Linked DNA regions of Mesorhizobium opportunistum WSM2075. The protein of the gene in region 1 interacts with the protein of each later gene in a pairwise test. Links are inferred from orthologs where the notes say so. Each region holds a gene or a part of one and is shown on either strand. Other genes may lie near its edges. The genes, in order: MESOP_RS22655 and MESOP_RS00935.

Evidence for each region.
Region 2: the proteins of MESOP_RS22655 (region 1) and MESOP_RS00935 interact in binary tests that used the Escherichia coli proteins (3 or more experiments, as listed by UniProt). The link is inferred for Mesorhizobium opportunistum WSM2075 from one-to-one orthologs.

What each region holds. Positions count from the first base shown.
Region 1 is NC_015675.1:4,710,845-4,715,721, forward strand. What follows is about bases 1,938-4,877. They hold MESOP_RS22655 (P-II family nitrogen regulator), read left to right. Parts: upstream 1,938-3,208; coding sequence 3,209-3,547; downstream 3,548-4,877. Other genes in these bases: MESOP_RS22650 (bifunctional ADP-dependent NAD(P)H-hydrate dehydratase/NAD(P)H-hydrate epimerase), read right to left, coding at 1,938-2,850; glnA (type I glutamate--ammonia ligase), read left to right, coding at 3,622-4,877. Outside these bases: MESOP_RS22645 (acyl-CoA carboxylase subunit beta), read left to right, coding at 1-1,307; more of MESOP_RS22650, read right to left, coding at 1,321-1,937. UniProt on the Escherichia coli protein: P-II indirectly controls the transcription of the glutamine synthetase gene (glnA). P-II prevents NR-II-catalyzed conversion of NR-I to NR-I-phosphate, the transcriptional activator of GlnA. When P-II is uridylylated to P-II-UMP, these events are reversed.
Region 2 is NC_015675.1:202,823-211,986, forward strand. The notes cover bases 5,692-9,022. They hold MESOP_RS00935 ([protein-PII] uridylyltransferase), read left to right. Parts: upstream 5,692-6,020; coding sequence 6,021-8,822; downstream 8,823-9,022. Other genes in these bases: MESOP_RS00930 (glycosyltransferase family 25 protein), read left to right, coding at 5,692-5,931; murJ (murein biosynthesis integral membrane protein MurJ), read left to right, coding at 8,971-9,022. In the rest of the region: MESOP_RS00910 (aldo/keto reductase), read right to left, coding at 23-868; CopM family metallochaperone, read right to left, coding at 954-1,346; MESOP_RS00920 (heavy metal translocating P-type ATPase), read right to left, coding at 1,390-3,888; MESOP_RS00925 (glycosyltransferase family 25 protein), read left to right, coding at 4,078-4,923; more of MESOP_RS00930, read left to right, coding at 5,134-5,691; more of murJ, read left to right, coding at 9,023-9,164.

The DNA.
Region 1 (4,877 bases):
CCGGCTGGGGTACGGTCAACGGCCGTCCGGTCTACCTCTTCGCCAAGGATTTCACCGTGTTCGGCGGCTCGCTGTCGGAAGCCCATGCCGAGAAGGTCATCAAGGTGCAGGAGATGGCGCTGCGCAACCGCGCGCCGATCATCGGCCTTTACGATGCCGGCGGCGCGCGCATCCAGGAAGGCGTGGCGGCCCTTGGCGGCTATGCCGAGATCTTCCAGCGCAACGTGCTGGCTTCGGGCGTCATTCCGCAGATTTCCGTCATCATGGGTCCGTGCGCCGGCGGCGACGTCTACTCGCCTGCCATGACCGACTTCATCTTCATGGTGCGCGACACCTCCTACATGTTCGTCACGGGGCCGGACGTGGTGAAGACCGTCACCAACGAGACGGTGACCGCCGAGAGCCTCGGCGGCGCCTCGGTCCACACGACGAAATCCTCGATCGCCGACGGCGCCTATGACAATGACGTCGAGGCGCTCTTGCAGATGCGCCGGCTGGTCGACCTCTTGCCGGCGTCCAACACATCGGAACTCCCCGAGATCGAATGCTATCAGTCGGTCACCGACCATGATCTGTCGCTCGACCGGCTGATTCCCGATAACGCCAACAAGCCTTACGACATCAAGGAATTGATTCTGAAAGTCGCCGACGAGGGCGACTTCTTCGAGATCCAGCAGAGCTTCGCCAAGAACATCGTCACCGGCTTCGGACGCGTCGAGGGCCGCACCGTCGGCTTCGTCGCCAACCAGCCGATGGTGCTGGCCGGCGTTCTGGATTCCGATGCCAGCCGCAAGGCGGCGCGTTTCGTGCGCTTTTGCGACTGTTTTTCGATCCCGATCGTCACCTTCGTCGACGTTCCGGGCTTCCTGCCCGGCACTGCCCAGGAATATGGCGGGCTGATCAAGCATGGCGCCAAGCTCTTGTTCGCCTATGCCGAGGCCACCGTGCCCAAGATCACCGTCATCACCCGCAAAGCCTATGGCGGCGCCTATGACGTCATGGCCTCGAAGCACCTGCGCGGCGACATGAACTATGCCTGGCCGACGGCGCAGATCGCGGTCATGGGCGCCAGGGGCGCGGTCGAAATCATCTACCGCAAGGACATCGGTGACGCGGAAAAGATAGCAGCCCACACAAAGGCTTACGAGGATCGCTTCCTGTCGCCCTTCGTCGCCGCCGAGCGCGGCTATGTCGACGAGGTGATCATGCCGCACTCGACCCGCCGCCGCATTGCGCGCGCGCTGCGGATGCTGCGCAACAAGGACATGCAGAACCCCTGGAAGAAGCACGACAACATTCCGTTGTGAGCTGGGATTCCAGTCAGCGCCCGCTGCGGGCGGCGACCAGTTCGCGCAGCACCGTCACCATCGCCTGCGGCAGATCCTCGGCGATCAGGCCAGGCCCGAGGCGGCTGCCGGCCTCGGCATGGATCCACACCGCCGCGCAGGCAGCCTCGAACGCCGGCATGCCTTGTGCCAGCAGACCGGCTGATATGCCCGACAGCACGTCGCCCGACCCCGCGGTGGCAAGCCAGGCCGCACCGTTGGCATTGATCGCCGCCCTGCCATCGGGCGCTGCGATCACCGTGTCGGCGCCCTTGTAGACGATGACGGCATTGGCATTGGCGGCTGCCGCACCCGCCTTGTCCAGCTTGGACGAGGCATCGTCACCAGCAATGCCGGGAAACAGCCTCGCGAATTCTCCTTCATGCGGCGTCATCAGCAAGGCCGGCGCGTTTTTCCGGCGTGCGGCTTCGAACAAGACATCCGGCGCGTCGCGAAAGGAGGTGATCGCATCTGCGTCAAAGACAAGACCATCGACCTGGGCGGGAGCATCCTGTTTTTGGCCGGAGGCAAGGAGCGCGAGCCCGAAGGTCCGCGTTTTCTGACCGACGCCAAAGCCGGGCCCGAGGACAAAGGCCGACGGCCGGCGTTCGCCGACAAATCCTTCGATGTCCACGACGTCATCGGCCTTGCGAAGCATGATCGAGGTCAGATGGGCAGCATTGACCTGCATGGCATTGCCCGGCGACAGCACGGTCACAGCCCCCGCCCCGCTCCTCGCAGCGGCCAGTGCCGACAGCCGCGCCGCGCCGGTGGCGCTTGGGCCGCCGGAGAAGACGCCGACATGGCCGCGCTTGTATTTATGCGCATCGATGGCCGGCACGGGAAAAACACGCAACCAAAGCGCCGGTGTGTTCTCGAACGTCCTGGGCCGCAGCCGTGCGATGATCTCGTCGCCAATGCCGATATCGGCAAGCACGACCTCGCCGCATCGCTCCCGGCCAGGCAGGAGCAGATGGCCGGGCTTCCTGCGCGCGAAGGTCACGGTGATTTCGGCGGCAAATGCCTTGCCGAGCACCTTGCCGCTGTCGCCGGACACGCCCGATGGCAGGTCGACGGCAATAACGGGCAAATGCATGTCGGTGGCGATATCGATCGCCCTGGCGGCATCGCCGGACAGCGGCTTGGACAGCCCTGCCCCATACAGCGCGTCGACCACGATCGAGCCGGGCTCGGCTTTGAAGCCGGATAGCGGCCGAGGCTTGATCGGGCACTCCGCCGCTGCCAGTGCTGCGTCGCTTCGCGGCCTCGGTGCGCCGGATGCCCAGATCGTCGCGGCGACGCCGCTGCCGGTCAGGATGCGAGCGACGACATAGCCATCACCGCCATTGTTGCCTGGACCGCACAGCACGTGGACGTGGACCGCTGCCGAATGGCGCTTGAAAACCTCGGCCGCGACGGCCTCGCCGGCACGACGCATAAGGCCGATGCCGTCGGCTGGACCGGCAGCGATCGTCAGCCGGTCCGCTTCGGCCATTTCGGCGGGAGTAAGAAGTTCATCGCTCATGGATTGCCGATCCGCATTCGATCAAGCATTGTCCACTTTGCGATCCGAAGCAAACAAGGAAGAGGTTGCGCGAGGGCAGCCATACTGTTCGGATGAGAGGCATCACAGGTAAAAATTGCCCACGCGATGGGCGACATGCCTAATTATTGTGCTGCGACGACGGATGGCACTGTGTAGGTTCCGGAAGCCGGTGCCGCATCCTGTACAGCGAATGACGCGAATTTGCATCCCGGCGCGGTGCGGCTTCGAAATCGCATGAGACCGCTTCGAATCCCTCGGATTGGCACAGTTCGTGCTTGATGGAGGCGCAAGCGGGGGCTCACAACCCGTTTTTTTGGCAGTGGAGGCCACTTTTTACATGAAAAAGATCGAAGCGATCATCAAGCCATTCAAGCTGGACGAAGTGAAGGAAGCGCTTCAGGAGGCCGGACTGCAAGGCATCACCGTGACCGAGGCCAAGGGCTTCGGGCGCCAGAAAGGCCACACCGAACTCTACCGCGGCGCCGAATATGTCGTCGACTTCCTGCCCAAGGTGAAGATCGAGGTCGTGCTTGGCGACGACGCCGTCGAAGGCGCGATCGAGGCTATCCGCAAGGCGGCCCAGACAGGCCGTATCGGCGACGGCAAGATCTTCGTCTCCAACATCGAGGAAGTCGTGCGCATCCGCACCGGAGAAACCGGCATGGACGCCGTCTGACGCGACCACCTCCCCAAACGTCATCATCAAAAAACGTCATCATCAAAAAACGTCATCAAACAGGGATACATGACATGACGACAGCCAAAGACATCATGAAGCAGATCAAGGACAACGACGTGAAATTCGTTGACCTGCGCTTCACCGACCCGAAGGGCAAGCTGCAACACGTGACGATGGATGTCATCGAGGTCGAGGAAGACATGTTCGCCGATGGCGTGATGTTCGACGGCTCCTCGATTGCCGGCTGGAAAGCCATCAACGAGTCCGACATGGTGCTGATGCCCGATGCGGACACGGTCCACATGGATCCGTTCTTCGCGCAGTCGACCATGGTCATCCTGTGCGACATCCTCGATCCGGTCTCGGGCGAATCCTACAATCGCGACCCGCGCGGCACGGCCAAGAAGGCCGAGGCCTACATGAAGTCGGAAGGCATCGGCGACACCATCTATGTCGGCCCGGAAGCCGAATTCTTCGTGTTCGACGACGTCAAGTACAAGGCCGACCCCTACAACACCGGCTTCAGGCTCGATTCCACCGAACTGCCGTCAAACGACGACACCGACTACGAGACCGGCAACCTTGGCCACCGGCCGCGCATCAAGGGCGGCTATTTCCCGGTGCCGCCGATCGACAGCGCGCAGGACATGCGCTCCGAAATGCTGACCGTGCTCGCCGAAATGGGCGTGCGCGTCGAGAAGCACCACCACGAGGTCGCGGCCGCCCAGCACGAACTCGGCATCAAGTTCGACACGCTGGTCCGCAACGCCGACAAGATGCTGATCTACAAGTATGTCGTGCACCAGGTCGCCAACGCCTACGGCAAGACGGCCACTTTCATGCCGAAGCCGATCTTCGGCGACAATGGCTCGGGCATGCACGTCCACCAGTCGATCTGGAAGGGCGGCAAGCCGACCTTCGCCGGCAACGAGTACGCCGGTCTTTCGGAAAGCTGCCTGTTCTACATCGGCGGCATCATCAAGCACGCCAAGGCGATCAATGCCTTCACCAACCCGCTGACCAATTCCTACAAGCGTCTGGTGCCGGGCTACGAAGCGCCGGTGTTGCTTGCCTATTCGGCGCGCAACCGCTCGGCGTCCTGCCGCATCCCGTTCGGCTCGTCGCCGAAGTCCAAGCGCGTCGAGGTCCGCTTCCCCGATCCGGGCGCAAACCCCTACCTCGCTTTCGCCGCCATGCTGATGGCTGGTCTCGACGGCATCAAGAACAAGATCCATCCCGGCCAGCCGATGGACAAGGATCTCTACGACCTGCCGCCGAAGGAATTGAAGAAGATCCCGACCGTCTGCGGATCGCTGCGTGAAGCCCT
Region 2 (9,164 bases), 4.5 Mb from region 1 along the record:
GAAGGAACGCGACCTGCGCTGTCTAGATCATCTCCAGCCCGCGCTTTCGCGTCGGCGGCGGGAAGGCACGGTCGAGATCGGCGAGATCTTCACCGATAAGCTTGATGTCGAGCGCGGCAAAGTTCTGGCGGACGTGCTCCTGGCTGCTGGCCTTGGGAATGGCGATGACGCCCTCTTGCTGCATCACCCAGGCCAGGGCGATTTGTGCCGCGGTGGCGCCATGGCGGGCGGCGACCGCGTCGAGCCTGGCATTGCGCGCCAATGCACCCTGTTCGACCGGCGAATAGGCCATCAGCGGAATGCCGCGCTTGCGGCTCCAGGGCGCTAGATCGAACTCGAGGCCGCGCCGGACCAGATTGTAAAGCACCTGGTTGGTCTGGACATTACCGCCATCGGGCAAGCCGGCGAGGTCTTCCATCTCCTCGATGTCGAAATTGCTGACGCCCCAGTGGCGAATCTTGCCGGCTTTCTTCAACGCCTCGAAGGCTTCGACCGTCTCCGCCAAGGGCACGCTGCCAGGCCAATGCAAGAGATAGAGGTCGATGCGGTCGGTGGCGAGGCGCTTCAGGCTGTTCTCGCAGGCGCGCTGCACGCCCGCGCGCGAAGCGTTCGACGGCAGAACTTTCGAGACCAGGAAAACCTCGGCGCGGCGCCCGGCTATGGCTTCGGCCACGACCTCCTCGGCACCGCCGCTGGCATACATCTCGGCGGTGTCGATCAGCGTGACGCCGAGATCGAGGCCAAGCTTGAGAGCAGCGATCTCATCGCCACGGCGCCTGATATCCTCGCCCATCTTCCACGTGCCCTGGCCGAGCACGGCAATGGCTTCGCCGGAGGGCAGCGTGGTGGTTCTGACGGTCGATGGCATGGCAGGCTCCGTTCGGGACCGGATCGCATCACAGGCCGGGCGAGAAATCCAGAGGCGTTCTCGCCCCCGGCGATCTGTCGGACCCCTATTTAACCGGATGGGCAGCAAGCCAGTCCTGCATCTGCTTGATCTCGGTCTCCTGCGCGGCGATGACCGCCTCGGCCAGCTTGCGGATTTCGGGATCCTTGCCATTGGCAAGCTCGACCTTGGCCATGTCGATGGCGCCCTGATGGTGCGGGATCATGCCTCGGACGAAATCGACGTCGGCATTGCCGGTATACTGCGAGGCCATCATGCCGGCGTGCATCTTGTCCATCGCCGCCTTGTAGCCCTCGGTCGACGGGCTTTCCGCGCCCATTGCCATGCCGGTCATGTCGTGTTTCATCTCTTCGCTTTGCGCGGGGACGCTTTCGAGGAAGACTGCAAGCAGCATTCCGGCCGCCATCAGCAAAAGCACGAGTTTCTTAGCCAAGGTCATTCATGGTCTCCTGTTGCAGGGATTTCGTATTTGGGGGTTTGGATCAGAGTTTCAACGTTCTCAGCCGCAATGCGTTGGCGATTACCGACACCGACGACAGGCTCATCGCCGCCGCCGCCAGCATCGGCGACAAAAGCGTGCCGGTGAGCGGATAGAGCACGCCGGCGGCGACCGGTACGCCAAGCACATTGTAGAGGAAGGCGAAGAACAGGTTCTGGCGGATGTTGCGGATGGTGGCCTGGGCCAGCGCGCGGGCCCGCACGATGCCGTTGAGATCGCCCTTGACCAGGGTGATGCCAGCACTTTCGACCGCGACATCGGCGCCGGTACCCATGGCGATGCCGACATCGGCGGCGGCAAGCGCGGGTGCGTCGTTGACGCCATCGCCGGCCATGGCGACGCCGGCGCTCGTGCCGCGCAACTCGTCGACGAGCGCTGCCTTCTGTTCCGGCAAGAGCCCGGCGCGCACCTCGTCGATACCGAGGCTGCCGGCGATCGCCTTGGCCGTGCGTTCATTGTCGCCGGTCGCCATGATGATCCTCAAGCCGCTGTCATGCAGGGCCTTGATCGCCTCGGCGGTGGTCGCCTTGACCGGATCGGCAACGGCGACGATGCCGGCCAGCCTGCCGCCGACAGCGACGAACATCGCCGTCTTGCCGTCGCCCTGCAACGCCTCCGCGCTGGCCGCAACGGCGGAAACATCGACGCCGAGATCGCGCATCATCGCGGCATTGCCGAGCGCGACAGTCTTGCCCGACACGGTGCCTGAAACGCCCTTGCCGGTGGTCGCCTCGAAATCGCCGACGTGGGCGACGGTCACGCCGCGCGCCGCGGCGCCTTCGACGATGGCCTCGGCCAAGGGGTGTTCAGACCCCTTCTCGAGACTTGCCGCAAGCCCCAGCAAGTCGTCCTCGGCAAAGCCGCTGGCAGTTACGATATCGGTCAGCTTCGGCCGGCCTTCGGTCAGCGTGCCGGTCTTGTCGACGATCAGCGTGTCGACGGAGGCAAAGCGTTCGAGTGCGGCGGCCTCCTTGATCAGCACGCCGGCAAGAGCGCCGCGCCCGGTGGCGGTCATGATCGACATCGGCGTGGCAAGCCCAAGCGCACAGGGACAGGCGATGATCAGCACCGAGACCGCCGAGACGACGGCAAAGACCAGGCTGGGCTCTGGACCAAGGACCGCCCAGGCAATGAAGGCCGCGACGGCAACCAGGACGACGGCCGGAACAAAGTAGAAGGAAACGCGGTCGGCCAACCCCTGGATCGGCGCGCGCGAGCGCTGTGCCTTGGCGACGAGTTCGACGATGCGCGCGAGCGTGGTCTCGGAACCGATCCGTTCGGCGCGCATGATCAGCGAGCCTTGCCTGTTGAGCGTGCCGCCGGTCAGCGCGTCGCCTTCGGTCTTTTCGACCGGCAACGGCTCGCCCGTGATCATCGATTCGTCGATGGAAGAGCGGCCTTCGAGCACGGTGCCGTCGACCGGAACGGCTTCGCCCGGACGGACGCGCAAGCGGTCCCCGGCCTTGACGCCGTCCAGCGGGACGTCGCTCTCGGAGCCGTCTTCAGCGATCCGCCGCGCTGTCTTGGGCGCCAGATCGAGCAGGGCGCGGATCGCCGAACCGGTCTTTTCTCGGGCGCGCAATTCCAGCACCTGGCCGAGGAAGACCAGCGCGACGATGACGGCGGCAGCCTCAAAATAGACCGGCACCGCACCGCCATGGCCGCGGAACTGATGCGGGAAAATGTCCGGGAACAGCGTGGCGACGACGCTGTAGAGATAGGCGGCACCGACACCGAGCGAAATCAGCGTCCACATATTGGGGCTGCGGTTGAGTATCGATTCCCAGCCGCGATGAAAGAAGGGAAAGGCGGCCCAAAGCACCACCGGGCTTGCCAGGGCCAGCTCGATCCAGACCTTTGTGCGATCCCCGACCAGTCCTTCGAACGACAGGCCGACCATCGGCGCCATGGCGACGATCAGAAGCGGGATCGACAGGGCCGCGCTGACCCAGAACCGCCTGGTGAAGTCGACCAGCTCCGGATTAGGTCCTTCATCGCCAGTCGGCACGCCCATTGGCTCCAGCGCCATGCCACAGATCGGGCAGGAGCCGGGCTTGTCGCGGACGATCTCGGGATGCATGGGGCAGGTGTACTGCGTACCCTTGGGCATCGGCGCCGGCACCGGCTTGTCGCCGAGATAGGCTTGCGGGGCCGCCTCGAACTTCGCCTTGCAGCCGGCGGAGCAGAAATAGAAGCCCTGGCCTTCATGGCGGACAAAGTGCCTGGCCGTGGCGCGATCGACGCTTATGCCGCAGACGGGGTCGATGGCCGTCAGGTATTTCTCCGGCTCGGCCTGGAATTTCGTGCGGCAGCCTTCGCTGCAGAAGTGATAGAGCCGGCCGCCATGTTCTGCTGTCGGCTTGCCGGCGGCCGGATCCACGGTCATGCCGCAGACCGGATCGCGCAGGACCGCGCCCGCGTCCACGGCTTTCGGCGCGCAGCAGCCGCCATGCGTGTGATGATCGTGATCTGAATGCGCCATTGCGAAGGCCTCTTTCCAACTGCTTCCAGCCGGAGGTAGTGCTTCCAGTAACTGGAAGGTCAAGGGCTGTTTTGATTATTCGTATTTCGAGGCTCAACCCGGCTGTTCGCCCAGAAAAAGTCGACATTCCGTAGCGCTGCGTGTGCTAACGCTCGGCCCTCCGACAACAATTCGAATCCCGGTAAATCAATGAAATGTCTGGTCATCAATCTTGATCGGTCTCCCGACCGGCTCGCCCACATCACGGCGGAGTTTGCCCGCATCGGCATCGCCTTCGCGCGAATCGTCGCGACCGATGCCCGTGACCATCCTGAGTTGGTGCTGCAGCCACAATTTTCGATCTACGCCGTCCGGCGCCTGTCCTCCAGCGAGGTCGCCTGCATGCACAGCCATCGCGCCTGCTGGTCGATCATCGCTCAAGACGATGCCCCTTATGGCGCCGTCTTCGAGGACGACGTCGTGTTCTCCGCGAAAGCCGGTGCCCTTCTGGCCGATAGTGGCTGGATTTCGGCCGATGCCGATGCCGTCAAACTCGAAACATTCTTCAGCAAGACCATGATCCAGAGGAAAAGGATCGCCGTCGGCAACGGCTTCTCCCTATTCAGGCTTCGCAGGAGCCATATGGGGACCGGCGGCTACATCGTCTCCAGGCAGATGGCGCGCGACCTCCTGGAAGCTACCGCGCAGGCCAGCGCAGCTGCCGACGATCTCCTCTTCAACCCCGTGTTCCCGACGTCGGCAAGCAAGACGATCTACCAACTCGTTCCCGCACTCTGTGCGCAGGACCAGTTCGTGGGCGACAGATTGCCAAGCCTGCTTTACGAAGAGCGCGAAGCCGAATGGGTCGCAAGCGGGCTGACCATCAAGCGCAGAAAGCCCCTCGCCGAGAAGATAAGGGTAGAAATCAGGCGGGTCGTCGAGTGGGTCGTCGATCACTGCAAGCTGCGGCATTATACGGTCATTGCGCTCGATCCCCCTGCGGCTGAAGAGCCGATGTCTTGCCTGGCCGCCGGCGGCAACGAGAACGCGCTTTAGACGCCCAAAGGGCAAGACCGATCCGTATCCGAAAGCCCGGTAGTTTTGGTTCAGGCACTGCTTCGAACTTGCTGTGGCCGGCAAAGTAGAAATTGACCATTTCGGCACTATCATTTCATCACGGCGCAAAATACTCTTAAAAAGTCAACAGACACCGGCTCCGGTGTGCTAGAGAACGCCGCCACTCCCGGAAGACAACGATTTCGTCAAATGAAGCGCCTGGTCATCAATCTCGATCGATCTCCCGACCGACTTGTCCACATGACATCGGAGTTCGCCCGCATCGGCATTGGGTTCGAGCGGGTCGCGGGGATCGATGCCCAGGAACATCCCAATCTGGTGCAGCAGCCGCAGCACGCGATACATGCCATCCGGCCCCTCGCCGGCAGCGAGATCGCCTGCCTGCATAGCCATCGTGCCTGCTGGACGATCATCGCCCAGGACGACGCCCCGTACGGCGCCGTCTTCGAGGACGACATGGTGTTTTCCGGCAGAGCCGGTGCGTTGCTGGGCGATACGAGCTGGGTTCCGGAGGACGCGGACGTCGTGAAGCTCGAGACGTTCTTCTCCAGAACCGTGATCCAGAGGAGAAGGGCCCCTGCCGGACACGGTTTTTCCACGGTCCGGCTCCGCAAGGGCCATCCAGGGGCTGGGGGTTATCTCCTCTCGCGGCAAATGGCGCGCGAGTTTCTGGAGGCAACGGCGCAAGTCAACATAGCTGTCGACGATCTCATCTTTAACCCCGCTATGTCGGCCGGCAGGAATATCTACCAACTTGTTCCCGCCCTCTGCGCGCAAGACCAGTTCGTCGGCTACAGGCTGCCGAGCCTGCTCGACCAGGAACGAGATGCCGCGCGGACCGCGAGTGGGCTTATGACAAGGCAGAGGAAGCCGACGGCGGTGAGAATCAGCCGGGAAGCCGGGCGGACCATGAGGTGGATCGCCGACTTCTGCAGGCTGCGGCGGCAGATTGTCGTGCCCTTCGGCCCCATCGAGGCAATCGACTAAGCCAATTCCGGGCTGTCGGCCGGCCCCATACCCAGCGCCGCGAAAACGCGCTATAGACGCCGCCCAAAAGGCAAGGCCAACCGATACCTATGGCGAAAATCTCCCTGAAGCTCGATGAACTGATCGACGGCGAAACCTTGCGCCGCGAGATGACGGCGCTGACCGCGGCGAGCGCCGGCGATGGTTCCAGCCCTGTCATCCGCGCGGCCGTTCTCCAGCTTCTCAAGGGCCGGCTCGCCGAGGGCCGCAGAAAAGCCGAGGCCATGCTGAGGCAGGATGGCGGCGGCAATGCCTGCGCCGAGCGGCTGTCGCATGTGATGGATGAGCTGATCCGGGCGCTTTACGATTTCGCCGCGACCCATGTCTACCGGGTGAAGAACCCGTCGTCGGCCGAGCGCATGGTCGTGGTTGCGGTCGGCGGCTATGGCCGCGGCACGCTGGCGCCGGGATCCGACATCGACCTTCTGTTCCTCTTGCCCTACAAGCAGACGCCGTGGGGCGAACAGACAGTCGAATACATGCTCTACATGCTGTGGGACCTCGGGCTGAAGGTCGGCCATGCCACCCGCAACATCGACGAGTGCCTGCGGCTGTCGCGCACCGACATCACCATTCGCACCTCGATCCTGGAGGCGCGCTTCCTGTGGGGCGAGCGCAAGCTCTATGACGAGTTGATGCTGCGCTTCGACCATGAGGTGGTGCGCACCACCGGTCCGGAATATGTCCAGGCCAAGCTCGCCGAACGCGACGAGCGCCACGCCAAGGCCGGCGAAAGCCGCTATCTTGTCGAGCCCAATGTCAAGGACGGCAAGGGCGGCCTGCGCGACCTGCAGACGCTGTTCTGGATCGGCAAGTATTTCTATCGGGTGCGCACTGGAGAAGAACTGGTCGAGAAGGGCGTCTTCACCGATGCCGAGTATCGCGAATTCCAGAAGGCCGAGGACTTCCTGTGGGCGGTGCGCTGCCACATGCATTTCCTCACCGGCAAGGCCGAGGAGCGGCTGCATTTCGACATCCAGCGCGAGATCGCCGAACGGCTGGGTTATACCACCCATCCCGGCCTGTCGGCGGTCGAGCGCTTCATGAAGCACTACTTCCTCGTCGCCAAGGATGTCGGCGACCTCACGCGCATCTTCTGCGCGGCACTGGAGGAGGAGCAGGCCAAGCATGTTCCCGGCTTCAACCGCATCTTCCTCACCTTCCAGCGCCGCAAGCGCAAGCTGGCCGGCACGTCGGATTTCATTGTCGACAACCATCGCATCAACATCGCCGACGACCAGGTGTTCGAACGCGACCCGGTCAATCTGCTGAGACTATTCTGGTTCGCCGACAAGCACGGGCTGGAATTCCATCCCGATGCGCTGAAGCTGCTCACCCGCTCGCTCGGCCTGGTCAACAAGTCGCTCAGGCGCGACGAAGAGGCCAACCGGCTGTTCCTCGACATTTTGACGTCGGACCGCAATGCCGAGCTCAACCTGCGCCGCATGAACGAGGCCGGGCTGCTGGGCCGGCTGATCCCGGATTTCGGCAAGATCGTCGCCATGATGCAGTTCTCGATGTACCACCACTACACGGTGGACGAGCACCTGATCCGCTGTATCGGCGTGCTGGCCGAGATCGAGCGCGGCGATGGCGAGAAGGTGCATCCGCTGTCGCATTCGCTGATGCCTGGCCTGAAGAAGAGCCGCGAGGCGCTCTATGTCGCGGTGCTGTTGCACGACATCGCCAAGGGCAGGCCAGAGGATCATTCGGAGGCCGGCGCCCGGATCGCACGCCGCATCTGCCCGCATATGGGGCTGTCGCCGGCCGATACCGAAACCGTTGCCTGGCTGGTCGAGAACCATCTCGTGATGTCGATGACGGCGCAGACCCGCGACCTCAACGACCGCAAGACCATCGAGGATTTCGCCGCGATCGTGCAGTCGGTCGAGCGGCTGAAGATGCTTTTGATCCTGACCGTTTGCGACATCAGGGGCGTGGGACCAGGTGTCTGGAACGGCTGGAAGGGCCAGTTGCTGCGCACGCTCTACTATGAGACCGAACTGCTTTTGACCGGCGGCTTCTCGGAAGTGTCACGTGCGCAGCGGACGGCGGCGTCGCGCGAGCGTCTGGCCGAGGCGCTCGCCGACTGGCCAGACAAGGCCCGCAAACGCTATGTCGGCCAGCACTACGAGAATTATCTCCTGACCGTCGACCTGCCGGACCAGCTTCGCCATGCCGAATTCATCCGCGATGCGGATGCGGCGGGCAAAAAGCTTGCCACCATGGTCAAGACGCACCAGTTCGAAGCGGTGACCGAAATCACCGTTCTGGCGCAGGACCACCCGCGTCTTCTCTCCGTCATTGCCGGGGCATGCGCCGGCGCCGGCGGCAACATTGTCGACGCGCAGATCTTCACCACGTCGGACGGCCGCGCCCTCGACACGATCCTGATCTCGAGGGAGTTCGACCGTGACGAGGACGAGCGGCGGCGCGCCGAGCGTGTCGGTCGGCTGATCGAGGACGTGCTGTCCGGCAAGAGCTGGCTGCCGGAGATGATCGAGAAGCGCACCAAGCCACGGCGCGGCTCCAAGGTGTTCAAGATCCCGCCCCGCGCCGAAATCCGCAATGCGCTGTCGAACCGCTTTTCGGTCATCGAGGTCGAGGGGCTCGACCGCCCTGGCCTGCTGTCGGAGATCACCAGAACCCTGTCCGACCTGTCGCTCGACATTGCGTCGGCCCACATCACCACCTTCGGCGAAAAGGTCATCGACACCTTCTACGTCACCGACCTCACCGGCCAGAAGATCGACAGTCCGGCCCGCATTGCCACGATCCGCAACCGGCTGATAGCGACGCTCGAAGGCGCCGCGCCGGAGCGCGGCGGCAGGGCCAAGGCGGCCGCCGAGTGAGAGCCATCATCACTTTGTCCCAATCTCCAGAGCTATTCGCCGTTTCACGGAAACGGCGAATAGCTCCAACTTTTTGTTTCAACACAATTCCGGACGGAAAACCGTTTAACGCTTTTCCTGGAATTGCTCACAGGCAGTCTCCGAACGCATGAGCCTCGTCAAGAAATTCGCAACAGTCGCTTCCGGCACGCTGATGAGCCGCGCACTGGGGTTTGGCCGCGAGATGCTGATGGCGGCGGCACTGGGCACCGGGCCGGTGGCCGACGCGTTCAACGCCGCCTTCCAGTTTCCCAACACCTTTCGCCGGCTGTTCGCCGAGGGCGCCTTCAACGCCGCCTTCGT